2 linked regions of the Nodosilinea sp. E11 genome follow. Each later gene encodes a partner of the first gene's protein in a complex. Links are inferred from orthologs where the notes say so. Each region holds a gene or a part of one and is shown in the gene's direction. Other genes may lie near its edges.

Region 1 (4,051 bases):
CACTATCGCGCCCTTTACGAAAACAGCCCCGCCGACACCGCCCTGCTGCTAACCGAAATTAAGCGCACGGTGCCTCTATCGGTGACTCGGCGAGAAGACATTCAGCGGCTGCGGGCCATGGCCCGAGAGCGGTTTGTGGCGGCACGGTAGGGTTGCCTTACGTGAGAGTCGCTCCGGTAGAGGCATCCTAGCCCGCCAGGAGGATGGCTACACTGCGCGGAAGTCAATCACTTTCGCTGCAATTTATAGCTATAGCACCGTTAGGACGTTTTGCTGATAACAATCCCCGCCTGTCATTCTTGTAAAAACGGGAATCTATTCGCGAGCAATGATGGGCTAGTGAATTCCCGCCCCACGCCTTCGCGAGGGCAAGCTCTGCGCAGGAATGACGGCCCTGTCCTAACCTAATTGGCCATAGCTATACAAGGCTCTGTCCGGGCGATCGCATTTAAATCACCCTACAACTCCTGAGCTGGTGGGTTTCCTTGACAAGTATTTAAAAATGTTAAATTGGTACATGCGTTGTCACTAAGCCCCCAGACATGCCCAAACCGGACGCTTCTGCTAAGAAAACCGCCGCCTCTAAAAAGGGCCGAGCGTCCAGCAAAGGTAGTGATCAGTCTCAAAATGGCAAGGGTGCCCGCAATGGTGCCCGCCCCAGTGATAGCACTCCAGGGTTGGCTCACCACCATGCCGCCATTGACGACAATGTGATTCGCATTCGCGGAGCCCGCCAGCACAACCTCAAAAATTTAGACCTGGAGATTCCCCGCAACCAGCTGATCGTATTTACGGGGGTGTCGGGCTCAGGTAAGTCTTCCCTGGCCTTTGACACGATTTTTGCTGAGGGCCAGCGTCGCTACGTGGAGTCGCTCAGCGCCTATGCCCGCCAGTTCCTCGGCCAGGTCGATAAACCCGATGTCGATGCGATCGAGGGGCTGAGTCCGGCGATCTCCATCGACCAAAAATCGACTTCCCACAACCCGCGTTCTACCGTGGGTACGGTGACCGAAATCTACGATTACCTACGCTTGCTCTACGGGCGGGCGGGCGATCCCCACTGTCCGATCTGCGATCGCAGCATTTCGCCCCAGAGCATCGACCAGATGATCGACCGGGTGATGGCCCTGCCCGATCGCACCCGTTTCCAAATTCTGGCCCCGGTGGTGCGGGGCAAAAAGGGCACCCACAAAAAGCTGCTCTCTAGCCTGGCCTCTGAGGGCTTTGTGCGGGTGCGGGTAAACGGCGAACTGCGGGAGCTGACCGACAACATTGAACTCGACAAAAACTACAGCCACAACGTCGAAGTGGTGGTCGATCGCCTGGTGAAGAAGGCGGGGCTGGAGGACCGGCTGGCGGACTCGCTGCGCACCTGCCTGAAGCGATCGGAGGGGATCGCGGTGATTGAGATTTTGGCGGAGAAGCCTCAGGAATCTAGGAGTCAGGAGCCAGGAGGGCAGGAGCAGGGGAGTAATGTCATATCTATTTCTGATCGCCTACCCCAGGCCGCCGAGGGGGAAGGCAGCTACGGTCTGCCCAAGGAGCTAGTGTTTTCCGAGAACTTTGCCTGCCCGGAGCACGGCGCGGTGATGGAGGAACTATCGCCCCGGCTATTCTCATTCAACTCGCCCTACGGGGCCTGCCCCCACTGCCACGGCCTGGGCAGCCTGCGGACGTTTTCGGCAGAGTTGGTAGTGCCGGACCCCACGCTGCCGGTCTATGCCGCGATCGCCCCCTGGTCTGAAAAAGACAACACCTACTACTTCTCGTTGCTCTATAGCGTCGGCCAGGCCTTTGGGTTTGAAATTCAAAGCCGCTGGGACCAGCTCACCCCCGAGCAGCAGCACATCGTACTCCACGGCAGTGAGGAAAAAATCTACATTGAGTCTGACTCGCGCTACCGCGATCGCAAGGGCTATCAGCGGCAGTACGAAGGGGTGCTGCCCATTCTCGAACGCCAGTACAAAGACAGCACCTCCGAGCTGCACAAGCAAAAGCTTGAAAAGTACTTAATTGACCAGACCTGCGAAGTCTGCCACGGCACCCGCCTCAAGCCAGAATCTAACGCCGTACGCATTGGCCCCCACTCGATCAGCGACCTCACCAACGTCTCCATTCGCGAGTGCCTCAAGCGCATTCGCACCCTGGTGGGCGAAGAGGGCGACGCCCCCAAGCTCTCGGCCCGACAGCTGCAAATTGGGGCGCTGGTGCTGCGCGAAATTCGGGCTCGGCTCCAGTTCATGATGGATGTAGGGCTCGACTATCTCACCCTGCACCGCACGGCGATGACCCTCTCCGGCGGCGAGGCCCAGCGCATTCGTCTGGCCACCCAGATTGGCTCGGGCCTCACGGGCGTACTCTACGTGCTAGATGAACCCAGCATTGGCCTGCACCAACGCGACAATGATCGCCTGCTCAACACCCTCTACCGCCTGCGCGACCTGGGCAACACCCTGATCGTGGTCGAGCACGATGAAGACACCATCCGCGCCGCCGACCACCTGGTAGATATTGGCCCAGGGGCCGGTATTCATGGGGGGGCGATCGTGGCTGAGGGCGACCTCAACACTCTAATGACCGCTCAAGACTCTCTCACCGGGGCCTACCTGTCGGGGCGGCAGTCGATTCCAACCCCTGCCGAGCGTCGACCGGGCAATGGGCGATCGCTGACGATCAAAAATGCCCACCGCAACAACCTCAAACACCTCGACGTCGAGCTGCCCCTGGGGGCGCTGGTCTGCATTACCGGCGTCTCTGGCTCGGGCAAATCGACTTTGATCAATGAGCTGCTCTACCCGGCTCTCCAGCACCACTTTGGCAGCAAAGTGCCCTTTCCCAAGCACATGGACAAGCTCGACGGGCTGAAGGCGCTGGACAAGGTGATTGTGATCGACCAGTCGCCGATTGGCCGCACCCCCCGCTCCAACCCGGCTACCTATACCGGCGTCTTCGACGTGATCCGCAACCTGTTTACCGAGACCATTGAGGCCAAGGCGCGGGGCTACAAGGCGGGGCAGTTCTCTTTTAACGTCAAAGGCGGGCGCTGTGAAGCCTGCGGTGGCCAGGGGGTCAACGTGATCGAGATGAACTTCTTACCCGATGTCTACGTACAGTGCGAGGTGTGCAAGGGGGCGCGCTACAACCGCGACACCCTCCAGGTCACCTACAAGGGCAAAAACATCTCCGACGTGCTCAACATGACCGCCGAAGAGGCCCTGACGTTTTTTGAGAATATTCCCCAGGCCGCCAGCCGCTTGCAAACCATGGTAGATGTGGGGCTGGGCTACATTCGCCTGGGGCAGACCGCCCCTACCCTCTCTGGCGGCGAGGCCCAACGCATGAAGCTAGCCACCGAACTCGCCCGCCGCTCTACGGGCAAAACCCTCTACCTGATCGACGAGCCGACTACGGGGCTGTCGTTCTACGACGTGCACAAGCTGCTCGACGTGGTGCAGCGCCTGGTGGACAAGGGCAACTCGGTGCTGATGATCGAGCACAACCTCGACGTGATTCGCTGCTCTGACTGGCTCGTGGATCTAGGCCCGGAGGGGGGCGATCGCGGCGGCGAGCTGATCGCCGTGGGCACTCCCGAGCAGGTGGCCCAGGTGCCCGGTTCCTACACCGGCAAATACCTGGCTAAGGTGCTAGAGCAGCATCCCCCCAGCGAAAAATCAGCTCAGATCTGAACCCTTTAACCCCGATGGTCAAAAGGCCAATCGTGGATTAAGGCACGGTTTCAAAGGCCGCCAGTAGCGCTTTGGCTGACTCTAAGGTATCGGCCTCGGCGGCGGGTTTGTCGTTACGCCAGCGCAGAATGCGGGGAAAGCGCACCGAAATTCCCGACTTGTGACGGGTGGATGCGACGATGCCCTCAAACCCGATTTCGAAAACCTGGATCGGTTCTACCGATCGCACCGGCCCAAACCGCTCGGTGGTGTGGCGACGAATCCATTTGTCTAGGGCGTCAATTTCGGCGTTGTCTAGGCCACTGTAGGCTTTGGTGAAGGGCACCAGAGTATCGCCCTGCCAGAGGGCAAAGGTGTAGTCGGTA
Region 2 (4,391 bases), 2.8 Mb from region 1 along the record:
GGATCGTGATCGACATGGCCAAAGGCTTGACCTTCTCGCTGAGCCCGAGCAGCGGTTTCTGCCGGTATCAGGTGCCAGTCATAGTGAGATGGGGTTAAATGGTGATCGCCAGCTGAGTTGTTAATAGCCATTTTATTCACCTCTTGCAATAAATTGAAGCGTCCATTGCAGTGGGATTTGGCCCTTGCCAAGGTGGAAATTACCCTCAGAAAATAACCTTCAGGTTGATTTCATTGTAAAGCCCAAATTAGAGCGCGAAATCTATGGGCAACTTAACGTTTTACTTCGTTGCATTTGTCGGTCAGGCCCTCGCGCAGGGACTAAAAATTCTGCCTTCGGCACCTTGCTTCTGACCACTGGGTAGGCACTGATGGGGGCGGTAGCCGCCTGGTGGCGTTGTACCCGAGCAAAACTGGCAGCCAGGATGGGTAAATAGGACGGAGATTATTACAATAGGTAAACATGAGGCACCCGACCTGCCTTGCGCTGTAATGCCCTCTACTGCAAAGTTGAGGGGTTTTTGTGCTTCTAATTTCCCCTTTTCCCTGTAGCGCGTCCTATGGCTTTCTCTTCGATTACCCGTGCCCTGCAACGCTCTCCCCTCACCGGCGAACTGTTGAGCAAGCTCAACCAGCAGGGCAAGCTGGTGCTTAACGGGGTCGCTCGGTTACCGAAAGGACTTGTCTCCTCTGCTCTGGCCCTGGCTCAGGGTCGCCCGCTACTGGTGATCACCGCCACCCTCGAAGAAGCCGGGCGCTGGGCCACCCAGCTCGAAGCCATGGGCTGGGACACGGTGCATTTTTATCCCACCTCCGAAGCGTCACCCTACGATCCCTTTGACCAAGAGTCGGAGATGACCTGGGGCCAGCTCCAGGTGCTGGCGGATTTGCTGGCGCTGCGGGCCTCTGGGGAAGATGGTTCGCGTAAGCTGGCGGTGGTGGCTACCGAACGCGCCCTGCAACCTCACCTACCGCCGGTTTCGGCGCTAGAGCCCTACTGCCTGCGGCTAGAGCTAAAGCAGGAGATTAACTTTAAAGCCCTGGGCCAGCGGCTAGCCACTTTGGGCTACGAGCGGGTGACGGTGGTTGAAACCGAGGGCCAGTGGGCGCAGCGGGGCGACATTATTGACGTATACCCGGTGGCCTCTGAATTGCCGGTGCGGCTAGAACTGTTTGGCGACGAGCTAGAGCGGCTACGAGAGTTTGACCCCGCCACCCAGCGATCGCTAGACGCCATTGACTACCTGGTGCTCACCCCCACCCAGTACGGCCCAGTGATTCTTGAGCAACTCAGAGAGCAGGGGCTATTGGATGACCTGCTTTCCGACGCTGCCCGAGAAGGCTTGGAAAGCGGCATTCTCCCCGAAGGCACCCGCCGCTGGCTGGGCTTGGCCTTCTCAAACCCAGCCTCGCTGCTAGATTATTTGCCCGAGAATAGCCTGATGGCGGTGGATGAGGTCGATCAGTGCCAGGCCCACAGCGATCGCTGGTTAGAGCATGTGGAGGATCACTGGCAGGAGGTGAGTGAAACAGTCGGAACCCACCCCTCCCCCTCCCCGGAGGAGATAGATGCAGAGCCATCCACCCATCCACCCATCCACCCATCCACCCCCCACCCTCTTCCCAAGATCCACCGCTCGTTTCTCGATGCCCTCAGCGATGCCGAGGTATTTCCGCGCATTGACCTGTCAGAAATTGCTGAGGCCAACAATGGCCTAAACCTGGCTAGCCGTCCAGTGCAGGCGATTCCGCACCAGTTTGGCAAGCTGGCGGAGACGATCAGAAAGGAGTGCGATCGCAAATATTCGGTCTGGCTCGCCTCGGCCCAGCCCTCCCGCTCCGTATCGCTGCTGCAAGAGCACGACTGCCCGGCCCAGTTCATCCCCAACCCCAAAGATTTCAATGCGATCGACAAGCTGCACATCCAGCATGTGCCGGTTGCCGTGAAGTACTCCGGCCTGGCGGAGCTGGAGGGGTTTGTGCTGCCCACCTTCCGCATTGTGGTGGTGACCGACCGCGAATTCTTTGGCCAGCACACCCTGGCCACCGGGGGCTACGTGCGCAAGCGCCGCCGCGCCGCCTCCAAACAGGTTGACCCCAACAAAATGAAGCCGGGGGATTTTGTCGTCCACCGCAGCCACGGCATCGGCAAATTTATCAAGCTCGAAAGCCTGGTGCTCAACCACGAAACCCGCGACTACCTTGTGATTCAGTACGCCGATGGGCTACTGCGGGTGGCAGCAGATTCGGTCGGGTCGCTGTCGCGCTACCGGGCCGCCAGCGGCCAGGCCCCGGTGCTCAACAAAATGACCAGCACCGCCTGGGAAAAAACCAAGGGCCGGGCCAAAAAAGCGATCCAAAAAGTGGCGGTCGATCTGCTCAAGCTCTATGCCCAACGGGCCAAGATGGAGGGCTTTTCTTACCCTGCCGACATGCCCTGGCAGCAGGAACTCGAAGACTCTTTCCCCTACCAGGCCACCCCCGACCAGCTCAAGGCGGTGCAGGACGTGAAGCGCGACATGGAGAGCGATCGCCCCATGGATCGCCTAGTCTGCGGCGATGTGGGCTTTGGCAAAACCGAGGTCGCCCTGCGGGCGATCTTCAAAGCCGTCACCGCCGGGCAGCAGGTGGCTCTGCTGGCCCCCACCACCATTCTCACCCAGCAGCATTACCACACCCTGAAAGAACGCTTCGCCCCCTACCCGATCCAGGTGGGCCTGCTCAACCGCTTCCGCAGCCAGAACGAGAAAAAAGACATTCTGCAGCGGCTGAAGACTGGCGAACTCGACGTGGTCGTCGGTACCCACCAGCTGCTCGGCAAAGGGGTGAGCTTCAAATCCCTCGGCCTGCTGGTGGTAGACGAAGAACAGCGCTTTGGCGTCAACCAAAAAGAGCGGATCAAATCCCTCAAAACCCAGGTGGATGTGCTCACCCTCAGCGCCACCCCCATTCCCCGCACCCTCTACATGGCCCTGTCTGGGGTGCGCGAGATGAGCCTGATCACCACGCCACCCCCCTCCCGCCGCCCAATCAAAACCCACCTGTCGCCCCACGACCCCGAGGCGATCCGCACCGCCATTCGCCAAGAGCTCGATCGCGGTGGGCAAGTGTTCTACGTGGTGCCCAGGGTCGAGGGCATCGAAGAAACCTCCGCCAAAATTCGCGAGATGGTGCCCACGGCCAGAATTGCGATCGCCCACGGCCAGATGGACGAAGGCGAGCTAGAGTCGACCATGCTCACCTTCAGCAACGGCGAGGCCGAAGTGTTGCTCTGCACCACGATCATCGAGTCGGGGCTCGATATCCCCCGCGTTAACACCATTTTGATCGAAGACGCCCACCGCTTTGGCCTCTCCCAGCTCTACCAGCTGCGGGGCAGAGTGGGTCGGGCGGGCATTCAGGCCCACGCCTGGCTGTTCTACCCGAAAAAATCCCTCACCGACAAAGCCCGCCAGCGCCTCCGCGCCATCCAAGAATTTACCCAGCTCGGCTCCGGCTACCAGCTGGCCATGCGCGATATGGAAATTCGCGGCGTCGGCAATTTGCTGGGGGCCGAGCAGTCGGGCCAGATGGATGCGATCGGCTTCGACCTCTATATGGACATGCTCGAAGAAGAGATCGCCGAAATTCGCGGCCAGGATATTCCCAAAGTCGAAGACACCCAGGTCGATCTCAACGTCACCGCCTTTGTGCCCAACGACTATATTCCCGATCTGGAGCAAAAGATGGGGGCCTACCGCAGCCTCGCGGCAGCCAACAGCAAGGTGGAGCTGATGCAGATTGCCGCAGATTTGAGCGATCGCTTCGGCCCCATCCCCCACGCTACGGCCCAACTGGTGCGAATGCTAGAACTGAAGCTGGTGGCTAAGCAGACAGGGTTCTCGCGCATCAAACCCGAGGGCAAGCAGCACGTGGTGATGGAAACTCCAATGGAAGAACCCGCCTGGAAGAAGATCAGCGAGAATCTGCCCAGCCACCTGAAAACGCGGTTTGTCTACAGCGGCGGCAAGGTAGTGGTGCGCGGCCTAGGGGTACTCAAGCCCGAGAAGCAGCTGGAGAGCTTGACGGAATGGCTGGGGTATTTGCAGGGTGCGATCGCAGAGCCGATGTTGGGGTAGAGTTTGTAGCGGCTCTAGTTGATTGAGGTATTGCGGCACCATCGGTAATACTGACGTGCCAACTACCTTTATGACCATGCCACGCCAGTGGAAACGCTTCTATAGCTGTAGCCAGTCTGGTTAAGACATTTTCCCTAAAAATGTTTGAACGTTCAAACGTTTCTAAGGTATCTGGATGTCCTAACCCAAGGGTCTGATAGCAAATCCGCATCCCCTAACCCCGATGCCCAACAGGCGGATTGCGTAGGGGCAAATGGTGTTTGCCCAGCCCAAT

The links.
Region 2: the proteins of uvrA (region 1) and mfd are in contact, whole or in part, in a crystal structure (PDB 4DFC), measured with the Escherichia coli proteins. The link is inferred for Nodosilinea sp. E11 from one-to-one orthologs.

Annotation. Positions count from the first base shown.
Region 1 is NZ_CP136520.1:4,821,606-4,825,656, forward strand. What follows is about bases 144-3,886. They hold uvrA (excinuclease ABC subunit UvrA), read left to right. Parts: upstream 144-542; coding sequence 543-3,686; downstream 3,687-3,886. Other genes in these bases: RRF56_RS23695 (AAA family ATPase), read left to right, coding at 144-150; RRF56_RS23705 (ATP-dependent DNA ligase), read right to left, coding at 3,724-3,886. Also shown: more of RRF56_RS23695, read left to right, coding at 1-143; more of RRF56_RS23705, read right to left, coding at 3,887-4,051. UniProt on the Escherichia coli protein: The UvrABC repair system catalyzes the recognition and processing of DNA lesions. UvrA is an ATPase and a DNA-binding protein. A damage recognition complex composed of 2 UvrA and 2 UvrB subunits scans DNA for abnormalities.
Region 2 is NZ_CP136520.1:2,052,801-2,057,191, forward strand. The notes cover bases 235-4,317. They hold mfd (transcription-repair coupling factor), read left to right. Parts: upstream 235-559; coding sequence 560-4,117; downstream 4,118-4,317. Also shown: RRF56_RS11345 (hypothetical protein), read right to left, coding at 1-131. UniProt on the Escherichia coli protein: Couples transcription and DNA repair by recognizing RNA polymerase (RNAP) stalled at DNA lesions. Mediates ATP-dependent release of RNAP and its truncated transcript from the DNA, and recruitment of nucleotide excision repair machinery to the damaged site.